DNA from 4 places in the Fundidesulfovibrio terrae genome. Region 1 is predicted to be linked to each of the others. Evidence: predicted binding sites of a transcription regulator. Region 1 holds the regulator's gene; each other region holds the start of a gene.
What was found. Region 1 encodes sigma-54, which starts transcription at its own class of promoters, with help from an activator protein. Its sites were predicted from a motif close to CTGGCACGGNNNNTGCTT; they were not measured.

Region 2: the regulator sigma-54 is predicted to act here: its motif matches at 1,758-1,775, upstream of flgF (flagellar basal-body rod protein FlgF).
Region 3: the regulator sigma-54 is predicted to act here: its motif matches at 2,008-2,025, upstream of ML540_RS12350 (PEP-CTERM sorting domain-containing protein).
Region 4: the regulator sigma-54 is predicted to act here: its motif matches at 1,520-1,537, upstream of ML540_RS04730 (PEP-CTERM sorting domain-containing protein).

What each region holds. Positions count from the first base shown of each region.
Region 1 is NZ_JAKZFS010000005.1:20,157-23,193, forward strand. It holds gene ML540_RS14825 (CTP synthase) at 1-743, shown strand, start outside; gene ML540_RS14830 (KdsC family phosphatase) at 740-1,291, shown strand; gene rpoN (RNA polymerase factor sigma-54) at 1,543-2,982, shown strand; gene hpf (ribosome hibernation-promoting factor, HPF/YfiA family) at 3,025-3,037, shown strand, end outside.
Region 2 is NZ_JAKZFS010000003.1:456,517-459,553, forward strand. It holds gene flgA (flagellar basal body P-ring formation chaperone FlgA) at 1-130, opposite strand, end outside; gene flgG (flagellar basal-body rod protein FlgG) at 140-925, opposite strand; gene flgF (flagellar basal-body rod protein FlgF) at 945-1,730, opposite strand; tRNA gene ML540_RS12840 (tRNA-Gly) at 1,934-2,009, shown strand; gene ML540_RS12845 (ribosome maturation factor RimP) at 2,131-2,646, shown strand; gene nusA (transcription termination factor NusA) at 2,668-3,037, shown strand, end outside.
Region 3 is NZ_JAKZFS010000003.1:343,222-346,258, forward strand. It holds gene ML540_RS12345 (ThiF family adenylyltransferase) at 1-1,053, shown strand, start outside; gene ML540_RS12350 (PEP-CTERM sorting domain-containing protein) at 1,218-1,982, opposite strand; gene ML540_RS12355 (SDR family oxidoreductase) at 2,174-3,037, opposite strand, start outside.
Region 4 is NZ_JAKZFS010000001.1:1,032,190-1,035,226, reverse strand. It holds gene ML540_RS04740 (sensor domain-containing protein) at 1-428, shown strand, start outside; gene ML540_RS04735 (CreA family protein) at 508-954, shown strand; gene ML540_RS04730 (PEP-CTERM sorting domain-containing protein) at 1,570-2,424, shown strand; gene ML540_RS04725 (EAL and HDOD domain-containing protein) at 2,516-3,037, opposite strand, start outside.

The DNA.
Region 1 (3,037 bases):
TGGACCTCAAGGAGGCCTACAAGAGCCTGCACGAGGCCCTCGTGCACGGTGGCGTGGCCAACGACGTGAGCGTCAACCTGATCTACGTGAACTCCGAGGAGGTCACGCCGGCCAACGTGGCCGAGCGCATGGCGGGTCTGGACGGCATCCTGGTGCCCGGCGGCTTCGGCTCGCGCGGCGTGGAGGGCAAGATCGCGGCCATCCGCTACGCCCGCGAGAACAAGGTGCCGTTCTTCGGCATCTGCCTGGGCATGCAGCTGGCCTGTATCGAGTTCGCCCGCAACGTACTGAATCTTCCCGAGGCCAACTCCGAGGAGTTCAACCGCCTGAGCCCCGATCCGATCATCTACCTCATGCGCGAGTGGTACGACTTCCGCACCAAGAAGATCGAGAAGCGCGACGCCGACTCCGAAATGGGCGGAACGATGCGCCTGGGCGCCTACCCCTGCGTGGTCAAGCCCGACACCAAGGCCATGGAAGCCTACGCCAAGCCCCAGATCGAGGAGCGCCACCGCCACCGCTACGAGTTCAACAAGGCCTACTACACCCGCATGGAAGAGAAGGGCATGGTGTTCTCGGGACTGTCGCCCGACGAATCCCTGGTGGAAGTGGTGGAGCTGCCCGAGCATCCGTGGTTTTTGGGCTGCCAGTTCCATCCGGAGTTCAACTCCATCCCCATGCGCCCGCATCCGCTGTTCAGGGAGTTCATCCGGGCGTCCAAGATCGCCCGCGAGGCCAAATGAGAAGACCCGTCAGGCCCGGCGTGAACCGCCGGGCCCTGGCGTCGGCCAGGGGAGTGCGCCTGCTTGTGCTGGACGTGGACGGCGTGCTCACGGACAACGCCGTCTTCCACGACGGCGCCGGGCCGGGCCTGAAGCGCTTCGGCATCCAGGACGGCATGGGGCTCAAGCTCTGCCAGCACGCCGGGATCGACGTGGCCGTGATCAGTGGCCTGGGCAACATCCAGGCCCAGCATCGCCTGCGGGAGCTGGGCATCCGCGAATTCCACGGCGGCCACCTGCGCAAGCTCCCCGTTCTCGAAGAACTCCTTTCCGCGAAACATCTTGATTTGAACGAAGTGGCCTACATGGGCGACGACTGGCTGGACGCCCAGGTGATGAGCCGCGTGGGCCTTGCCATGGCCCCGGTGGACGCCCAGCCGGAAATCCTGCGCCTGGCGGCCTGGGTGTCCAAACGTCCTGGGGGCAGCGGGGCCGTGCGCGACGCCGTGCGCTTCCTGCTCATGGCCAAGGGCAAGCTGGGCGCCCTGTGGCGGCGCTGGCTCGTCTAGCCTCTCGCCCGCCATATCGCCGCCCAAGCCAGCGAAACTATACTGGATTCCAAAGGGGCGAGCCCCTAAGGCCTAAGGAGGCTTTTCCCCTGATCCGCTACGCTCCACCGCGCTACAGCCTCCCGCCCACTGTTGTGAATTCCCGTCAAGTCTTGCCACCCCCGCCTTTTTAGTGCATAACCGCCACGGTTGAACGGTGGTCCGGCATTTTTCTTGCTTGCCGCAGAACTTTCACGAGGACAGACGCACGCATGGCCCTTGAGCTCAGACAGCAACTCAAGCTTTCGCAGCAGCTGGTGATGACACCCCAGCTGCAGCAGGCCATCAAGCTGTTGCAGCTCTCCCGGCTGGAGCTGGTTGAGACCGTGCAGCAGGAGATGCTCGAGAATCCCCTGCTGGAAGAGGTCCAGGTCGACGACGAGCGCCCCGAGCCCACCATCGCCGAGGATTCCCACGCGCCTGACGCCACCCAGGAAGAGGGGGCCATGCAGCGCGAGCTCATGAAGACCGCCGAATGGGACGACTACATCGGCGACTTCGCTTCCACCTCCCGCCAGGCCACGGTGCGCGAGTACGAGGCCCCGGAGGAGGGCATGTCCTTCGAGGCCAGGCTGGCCTCCAAGACCTCGCTCGAGGGCCATCTCTCCTGGCAGATCAACCTCTCCCCCTTCACCGAACGCCAGCGAGTCATCGCCGACGACATCGTGGGCAACCTGGACTCCGTGGGCTACCTACAGTCCACCGTGGAAGAGATCGCCGCCACCACCGGCGCCACCCCCGAAGAGGTGGAGGTGGTCCTGCACGCCCTGCAGCGCTTCGACCCGGTGGGGATCGCCGCGCGCACCCCGCAGGAGTGCCTGCTCACCCAGTTGGAAGTTTACGGCTACACCGACCCGGTGCTCCTGGAGATCGTGCGCGAGCACCTGGAGGACCTGGAAAAGAAGCGCTACAAGCCCCTGGCCAAGAAGTTCCGCATCACCCTCGAGGACATCAAGGAATACCTGGACATCATCCAGACCCTCGACCCTCTGCCAGGCTCACACTTCAGCTCCTCCGATCCGGTCTACGTGAGTCCCGACGCCTACGTGTACAAGTACGGCGAGGACTTCATCATCGTGCTCAACGAGGACGGCCTGCCCAAGCTCCAGCTTTCCCCCTATTACATGGAGGACATGAGCCGTTCCAGCGGGAGCAAGGACAAGGACTACCTCCAGGACAAGATGCGCTCGGCCCAGTGGCTCATGAAGAGCCTGTACCAGCGCCAGCGGACGTTGTTCAAGGTCCTGGAATCGATAGTGAAATTTCAGCGGGACTTCTTCGAGGACGGGGTTACGAAATTAAAGCCCCTCATCCTCAAGGACGTGGCCGACGACATCGGCATGCACGAATCCACTGTGAGCCGCATCACCACGAGCAAATACGTGGCCACCCCGCACGGCATCTACGAACTCAAGTTTTTCTTCAACTCCGCCCTGGAGTTGGACGACGGCACTTCCGTGGGTTCGGAGTCGGTGAAGGCGCTCATCAAGCAGCTCATCTCCGGCGAGGATCCCAAGAAGCCCGTGAGCGACGAGCAGATCGCGGACACCCTCAAGCAGAAGCTGCAGGTCAACATCGCCCGCCGTACCGTGGCCAAGTACCGCATGGCCATGGGCATCGACTCCTCGTCCAAGCGCAAGGAAGTCTTGTAATCACGCCGCGCGTCTTTTCGCGGCCACACCTCGGAGGTAGATATGAACATTGCTT
Region 2 (3,037 bases), on a different contig from region 1:
TCTTGAGCTTCCAGTCCATGACGCCGGCCCCGAAGGACGAACTTGCGGCCAGAAAGGCCAGCAGGGCGCAGAATCCGGCCAGGAGATAGCCCACGCGGCGTATGGGAAGGTTTTCTCGCGACATGGTCATCCCCCGCTCTTACCGCTTCAGGTTGGCCGCGGTCTGAAGCATGGCGTCCGCGGTGGAAATGCTCTTGGAGTTGGCCTCGTAGGCGCGCTGGCCCACGATCAAGCCCACCATTTCGTCCACCATCTGCACGTTGGACATCTCCAGGAATCCCTGCACCAGGGTTCCGGCGTTCTGGTCGCCGGGGATGAGCTCCTGGGCCGCGCCCGAGGCGTCGGAGATCTGGTAGACGTTTTTGCCCAGGGCCGTGAGGCCGGGAGGATTTATGAAGGTGTAGACAGGGATGTTGGCCGTGGTCAGGACGTTGCCCTGGTTGTCGGTGGCGCTCAGCACCCCCTTTTCGGTGATCACCACGTTGGTGGCCTGCTGGGGGATGGTGATGGTCGGCTGCAGGGTGTAGCCGTTGGCGTTGACGATGGTGCCGTCCTGGTTGAGCTTGAAGGAACCGGACCGGGAGTAGACGTCGTTGCCGGACGGGTCCTGGAGGCGGAAGAAGCCCTGGCCCGAGATGGCGATGTCCAGCTGGTTGCCGGTGTTCTGGAAGTCCCCCTGCTGGAAGAACTTGTGCACCGTGGTGGGGCGCACGCCCATGCCCACCTGAAGGCCGGTGGGGAGGCGCGATCCGCCGGCGTTCTCGGTTCCGGCCACGTTGAGTGTCTGGTACATCAGGTCCTCGAACTCGGCCCGGCTCTTCTTGAAGCCCAGCGTGTTCACGTTGGCCAGGTTGTTGGACATGGTGTCTATCTGAAGTTGCATGGCCACCATGCCGGTGGTTGCCGTATAGAGTGAACGCATCATGATGGAGTGTCCTCCTTACTTACCGAGTCTCGCCGACCTGGCTGGTGACTTGCTTGTCCATGTCCTGGGAACTGGAAATGATCTTGGTGTAGGCCTCGAAGCTGCGGTGGGCCTCGATCATGCCCACCATCTCCGTGACCACCTCCACGTTGGGCTTCTCGATGAAGCCCTGGTTGACCGTGGTCCTGGTGCCGTCCACGGGGCGGGTGGCGGGCTGCGCGCCATTGGCCCCGGTGAAGAAGCTCTGGCCGACCTTCTGGAGTTCCTTGGTGTTCGCCACGTCCACGATGCCGAGGGTCCCCACGACCTGGTTGTCCACCAGGATCTGGCCTCCGGCGTTGACGGACACCACCTTGCCGTCGGGAATGTTTATGGTTCCCGACTCGCCCAGCACCGGGTAGCCCTGGTTGGTCACCAGCTGCCCCTGGGCGTTGCGGTAAAATTGACCGTTGCGGGTCAAAAACTGGCCCTCGGGCGTCTGCACGCGGAAGAAACCGGGACCGGAAAGCGCCAGGTCGAAGGTGTTTCCGGTGGTCTCGAGACTGCCCTGCGTCATATCCACGGTCTGCTCGGCCAGGCGGGGCTTGGCCACGATCAGGGGGCGCGGCAGAAGGTTCTTCTGTTTGAGGTCGTTGCGGGCGTCCGGCGCGTAATCGGAGGCCATCCGCTGGAACACGTCCTGGAACGCGACCTTGTCGGCCTTGTACCCGGCAGTGTTGGCGTTCGCCAAATTATTGGCGATGATGTTGAGACGCGTTTCGTTGCTGAGTGCCCCGAATAGCGCGCTGATTGAGCTTTGCTGCATGGCGGTGCTCCTCCTCGCCGGAGGGATGAGCAGGAAGCGTGCCAGACGGTCGTTCGCCGGAAACCGACTCGCGCGGACGATCCCGGCCTCGGATTTCGTCACTTCTCTTATAAGGATGAGGATTATTTCCGGCCGGAGAGGATGGAATCCCCGCAAATCACTTGACACCCACCCCAATGTGCATAATATGAAGGACTTTGCGAGCGGGTGTAGCTCAGTTGGTAGAGTACAAGCTTCCCAAGCTTGGTGTCGCGAGTTCGAATCTCGTCGCCCGCTCCAAAAAAATCCTCATGACGTCGGGGTTGCCCCCGGCGATTACAGGGGTGGGCCAATCGGTTCGGTCCACTTTTTTTTTATTATGACCCAAGACAACGAAAAAGTGCTCACCAGGATTCGGGAATTGACCCAACCCTTCGCCGAAAGCCTCGGTCTCTCCTTGTGGGGAATCGAGATCGCCGGAGGTTCGGGGCGTCCCGTCCTGCGCATCTACATAGACGGCCCCGAGGGGGTCGACGTGGAGCAGTGCGCGAAGGTGAGCCGCCAGCTCGCAGTGGCCCTCGACGTCGAGGAGCTCATGCACGGAGCCTACGACCTGGAGGTCTCCTCCCCCGGGCTCGAACGCCGCTTCTTCGAGCTTTCCCAACTCGCTCCCTACGCGGGCCAGGAGCTGGACGTGACCCTGGCCGAGCCGCTCTCAGGCCGCAAGCGCTTCAAGGGGACCCTCGCTTCCCTGGACGGCGAGGTGCTGACCCTCGAGTGCGAGGGGGCCGTCGTCAGCTTCCCCTGGAGCGACGTGTCCAAGGCCCGGCTGGTGTATACTTTCGAGACGCCCGAGGAGTCCAAGGCGAAAGCCAGGGCCAAGGGCAAAAAGACTTTCAAGGCTGACAAACCGGCCCCGCGCGACGACGGCGCGTAGGCGGCATCCGGAGGACCTTATATGGGCATGGAGCTTCGCAAGGCCATTGACCAGATCAGCAAGGACCGCGGCATCGACCGCGACCTGCTCATCGACACCCTCGAGGAGGCCGTACGCTCCTCGGTCGCCAGAAAGTTCGGCGAGCACATGGATATCGAGGTCAGCTACAACGACGAGGCCGGCGAGATCGAGGTCTTCCAGTTCAAGATCGTGGTGGACGAGGTGGAGGATCCCCTCTCCGAAATCACCCTGGAAGAGGCCCGCGAGGTCGATCCCAACGTCCAGATGGACGACGAGCTGGGCTTCAAGCTCAAGGTCGAGGACCTGGGCCGCATCGCCGCCCAGTCGGCCAAGCAGGTGATCATCCAGCGCATGCGCGACGCCGAGCAGG
Region 3 (3,037 bases), on a different contig from region 1:
GAGCACCTGCTCTGGCTGGCCCAGGCCGCGGCTCAGGCCCCGTCCGGTGACAACTGCCAGCCATGGCGGTTCGGGATCGAATCCGGGCGCCTGCAGGTGCACCTGAACCCGCAGGAAGACCAGAGCTTCTTCAATTTCCGCCAGATGGCCTCCCTTGTCGCCTGCGGAGCGGCCGTGCAGAACGTGCTGACCGCCGCACCGGGAATCGGCTGGGCTGCCCGGGAATCCCTCCTGCCCGACGCTGGACGGGAGGATCTCCTCGCGGACATAGACTTCTCGCGGGTCCCCGCCGCCCCCGACCCCCTGGCCGACTCGGTCTGGCTGCGCTGCACCAACCGCAGGCCCTGCGCTGCGCGCCGGGAAGTGGACCCGTTCAGCCAGGAGAGCCTGCGGGAAGCGGCCGCCCCGGCCCACCTGTTCTTCGTGCAGCACCAGAGGCCCATGCGCGGGCTGGCCCGCCTGGTCTACCTCGCGGACCGCATCCGCGTGGAACGCCGCGACCTGCATGAGCATTTCATGGGCATGACCCGCTTCGACCCGCCCGACGGAGGCGACTCGCCCGACGGCCTTCCGCTCAAGAACCTCTATGCCGGGGCCGCCGGTGAATCGTTCCTGCGGCTCACCCGCCCCTGGAACCACATGCGCGCGGCCAACGTGCTGGGGATCGGGCGGCTGGTTGCGCTGCACTCCAAGCAGAGCATCGCCAAAAGCCCCCTGGCCGGCCTTGTGTGCGTGGAATCAACCGCGCGTGAGGACATCGTCAGGGGCGGAATGGCCCTGGAGCGGGTGTGGCTCACGGCAACCCGCCTGGGGCTGGCCATCCAGCCCATGACGGCCATCACCCTCTTCTGGCTGCGCTGGAAGCTGGACGGACCGGACGCATTCTCACGCCAGCACCAAGGCCTGCTCAAGCAGGTGTGGCCGGACTTCGAAGCCTGCTTCCCGGGGCTTGGCGAGAAATACTGGCCCATGCTGCTCTTCCGGGCCGGATACGCCAGGCCCGTGGGCTACGGCACGCCGAGAAGGGCGGTGGACGCCGCGCTCATCCGCTAAAGGCCTGAAGCCAACTGCCGGCGTCCCTGATGACGCCAGCCCCCTTTCCAACGCCCGCAAACCGGCCAGCATAGCTGGCCGGTTTTTCATTGCGAGCTTACAATAAGAAAATCCGGGGGAGACTGGCTCCCCCGGATTCTTAAGCTGCGCGGGCTTTGCGCGGATTAGCTGTTCTTCTTGCTGCGGCGGCGGGCGGCGAACATGCCCAGCAGGCCGGAGCCCATGATCAGCATGGTGGTGGGCTCGGGGGTGGCGGTGACCTTCAATTCGCCATCAATGTCGCCCTTGCTGATGAACACCGGGTTGGTGCCGCTTATGCCGGCATCAAGGAAGCTCAGGTGACCGGTCGTCAGGGCGATCACTGGGAAGCTGAAGGTAGAGACATCCTTACCGCTCAGGAAGATGACGCCGGGGAGAATGTCCGCCAGAGGGGAGGTGATCGTGTACGTGCCGGTGCTCACGTTGCCCAACACGTTGTCGTTCAGGTTACCACCATTGGGCGGCTGCAGAACCTTAGCGTCAGCGATCTTCACTGCCGGATTAACGTCGAGCGTGTTATCGTAAAAAAGGCTAAGATCGATAGAATCATACACATAAGGAACATCGCCAGGAGCAACACTGATGAGGTGCCCGGTTGCGGTGCCCACGATGGTGAGCACATCGCTGTTAGCGATGGTCAACTTGTTGTTGGTGGCGGTGTCCCGGTACTGCGTGGCCTGCATGGACAGGCTGGTAATCGTGAAAGGATCGCCAGCGCTCAGGACGTTGTCCGCTCCAAGGCTTTGAGTGATGTCAACCAAGCCGCCGAAGGTTAAGAGCCTTGCGTCGTAGGTTCCGCCGCCAAAGCTCGAGAAATCGTACACAATCGCATGAGCCTGAGTTGCGAAGAACACCATCAAGGCCGCCAAGATTATTCTCGTTGTTTTCATGATCAGCCCTCCTTTTCCCCCTCTAGAGCAACCCTCATGCCAACGCGTAACCATCCTAAATATAAGAAATTATCAACACAAAGAGGTATCCGGGATGAGTGATTGTAAAAATATTCCCCGTTGGTTGTTGACATTCTTTACAGGATTAAAACCGGTTCGAGAGAGGGCCATGGATGGAATGAACCTGGCCGTCACTCCGTTGCGGCGCGGCAATACCATCCGGCGGCCTTCTCCAACCCTTCACTGATCGATATCCCCGCCTCGAAGCCCAGAAACTCCTTGGCCAGGGTCACGTCCGCCAGGGAATGCCGCACGTCGCCAAGGCGCTCTTCCCTATGGATGGGGCGGGCTCCGGCGGCTTCGGGTTTGCGGCGTGCTACCAAGTCACGGATAAGCCCGAAGAGTTCATTCAGAGAGGTGCGCCGGCCGCAGGCGATGTTGTAGTACCTGCCCGGTGCTTCGGGATGCTTCGAGAACGCGGCCAGGATGTTGGCCCAGACTGCGTTTTCAACGTAACAGAAGTCGCGGGAGGTCTCACCGTCGCCGTTGATGTAGACGGTCTCCCCCGACAGGAGCGCCGAAAACCACTTGGGTATCACCGCCGCATAGGCTCCTTCGGGATCCTGCCGGGGCCCGAAGATGTTGAAATAGCGCAACCCCACGGTCTGCATGCCATAGCAGCCGCCGAACACATCGGAATACAGCTCGTTGGCTCGCTTGGTGACGGCGTAAGGGGAAAGCTGCCTGCCGATCCGGTCCTCGTGCTTGGGCAGCTCGGGATGGTCGCCGTAAACGGAACTGGAGGAGGCGTAGACGAACCGCTCAACTCCGGCGGCCTTGGCGGCTTCGAGCATGTTCACGAAGCCCCCGATGTTGACCGTGTTGGCGGTGATGGGGTCCTCGATGGACCGAGGCACGCTGCCGAGCGCCGCCTGGTGCAGCACGTAGCGCACGCCGGAGCAACATTCGCGGCAACCGTCGATGTCCGTTATGTCGGCTTCCACAAACCGGAAGCGTTCCCAGGCGTCCTGCCCCACGTCTTCGCGCACCGACTC
Region 4 (3,037 bases), on a different contig from region 1:
CCAAGCGCCGCATCCCCCCGGAGCTCTTCAAGCTGGAGATCACCGAAAGCGTCATCATGCGCGACGCCAAGAGCTCCGCCGAGAAGCTGGGCCAGCTCAAGGCCCTGGGCATCCAGCTCCTGGTGGACGACTTCGGCACGGGCTACTCCTCGCTGTCCTACCTGCAGCGCTTTCCCATCGACGGCCTCAAGATCGACCGCTCCTTCGTCAGCGGCGACGAGCGCGAAAACGTCGAGATCGTGCGCACCATCGTCTCCCTGGCTCGCACCCTGGAGCTGGACGTGGTGGCGGAAGGCGTGGAGACCGCCGCGCAGCTCGCGAGCCTGGCCGACGCGGGCTGCCAGAGCGCCCAGGGATACTGGTTCGCGCGACCGCTTGACGCCGAGAGCGCCGGGGAGCTCGTCGCGGGCGGGGGAACGCTCCCTTAGGTCCGCGTGCCCCTCGACCCAGCGGACGCGGCGCGGTATCCTCCTCGCGAAGAAAAGACTCGTCCACGGGAGTACAACCATGCCGAGAGCCATCATAGTCGCCCTGTGCATCGTCCTGGCCGCAGCCGCCGCTCGCGCCGAGGAGGTCGACTGCGTCACCACCGAATGGAAGCTGCTGGGGGCCAACCACAAGGTCTGCGTCTACGCCTTCGAGGACCCGGACTTCCCCTGCATAACCTGCTACCTGTCCCAGGCCCGCACCGGCGGCATCTCCGGCACGGTTGGCCTGGCCGAAGACCCCTCCGAGTTCTCCCTGGAATGCCGCCAGATGTGCCCGGTCACGCTGCCGGAGAAGCTGCCAAAATCAAAGAAGGTGTTCTCTGAAGGCACGTCCGCGCTCTTCAAGGACACCCAGATCACCCGCCTCTACGACGCCAAGCGCAGGACGCTGGTCTATCTGGCCATCAGCCGCAAGATCATCGCCGGGTCGCCCAAGAACGCGATCTCAACGGTGGTCGTCAGGTAAGAGAGAAGAAGGGGAAGAGCCTCCGGCGGCCAAAGGAACTTGACTCGGGCCATCCTGGCCCGCGCTCTTGGGGCGCTGCAAAGCAGCGCCCCATTCCGCATCCTGCGCGATGGTCGTTCCTTTGGAATCCTTTATGGCTTCGCGTCGGCAAAATACGTAGTCAGGGTCCCTGGGCTGCCCCCCCAACGGAAGATTCCCATCACATCGTTCCGGGCTGGCCGGACAAAACGCGGGCGCAACGAGCGGCACCGCAAGACTTGTTTTCGGCGGCATGCCGAGCATTCCCAACACTTCTAAGTCGGATTATCTGATTAGCATAGTGTATTGTTTTTATTGATACATCTGAAAATACTTTTCTTTTTAAAGTCCGATAATTTCAGACTGTAAACCAATCCGACATTCCCGGACTATCTTGCCTTGTAATTAATTTATCAAAACATACTGAAATAATTTGCTTTATTTTCGCCAATTTTCAAAACGTAAACTAATCCGACAGAAGAAGACAAAACCATCCATTTCAAAACACCAACTACAAATATTTTCTTGTAAAATCAGCATGTTAACGATGGACCGAAATTTGCTTTCTCCGAACAAAAATCAACTTCCGGGGAATGTATGAAAACATCATCGTCCACAATACTCGGCTTCGCACTTCTGGTTCTCTGCCTCACCTCGGCCCAAGCCAGTGCGGTGTCCTTCAGCGACCCGGCCAAGGTCTGGCCGGGCCTCAAGCACACGCCCGAGCTGTCCACCCAGGACCAGAACGGCGTGCCGGACCTCACCGGCGGAACCTTCACCTACGACAAACACGTGCTGACTGCGATAACGCTCAACTATACCGATCTCCAATACAACACTCCCGGCTGGAACGGCCTCTGGAACGGACTGGCCGCGGGAGACTGGTATTTCGACGTCGACAACGACAACGCCTGGGACTACGTGATCCACAAGGCGAGCAGCAGTTCAGGCTACCACCTGTACGAGTCGTCCGACAAATGGAAGTACGGGACAGCGACCCTCTACGACGCGAACGGCCACTTCACACAGTACAATGCCTTCTACGGCGGCACCGAGAACCGCGACTGGCATCCCACCACCATCCAGGATACGACGCTCCCCTACTCGACCACGAAGAAACACGTCACCACGTACTACAATACGGACGTCGTGGACCTGGGTTCCGTCTCCTACGATGGATGGGACAAGATCGACGATCTTACCAAGGTATCGAGTTCCGTGGCCACAGGCTCCTCTACCTGGGACCTGAGCAAGACCCTCTACGGCGGCATCGACCTGAACGCGTTCAAGGGCCAGAACATCAACTTCGGCTTCACCATGGTCTGCGCCAACGACGTGCTCTTCGACCACACCAGGGTTCCCACGCCCGAACCCGGCACCATGCTCCTGATGGGCGCGGGCGCCCTCTGCGCGGGCCTTGCGCGGGCCCGGAAAAGATTCTTCCGCCAATAACGCCCGTAGTGGCCGCATTCCCCGGACCTGAAAAAAGCCGGGAGCGTTGCAGAACGCTCCCGGCTTCGTTTTGCAGGCCGCTCCCGCCGGTTCAGTGCGTCTGCGCGAGCGAGGCCATCAGTTCCCCCGTGGCTTCCCCGGCCCGCATGAACAGCTGGGCGGCCTTGGGCAGGGCGACCCCCACCTCTCCCAGGTGCGAGCGAGCCTCGCTCCACTGGTTGCGCCAGACCGAGTCCAGAAGCGAGAGGAACCGGGTGAGGGGCTCGCGCCCGTCGCGCACCAGGGCGCGCTTCACCGTGGCCTTGAGGGGCATCGCGTCCACGACTTCCTTCATCTTCATTCCCAGGAGCGCGTCCACGTTGTTCAGGAGGCCCAACAGGTACAGGGTCTCGGCGTCGGCCCCGCCCGGGACGTTCTTGCTGGCCAGCATGGACAGGAAGATCGCGCCGTGCATGGTCCGATAGGAGAGCTCCATGCCCTTGTCGCTGGGGTCCAGGTCGGAGAGCGCCGCAGTCATGGCCCACTTCTTAAGCGTGTCGAGCCCCACCAGCGAGGCCGCCCGAGCGAGCGAATCCACCCGGTTGCCCAGCGAGAAGGCGGCAGAGTTGACGAA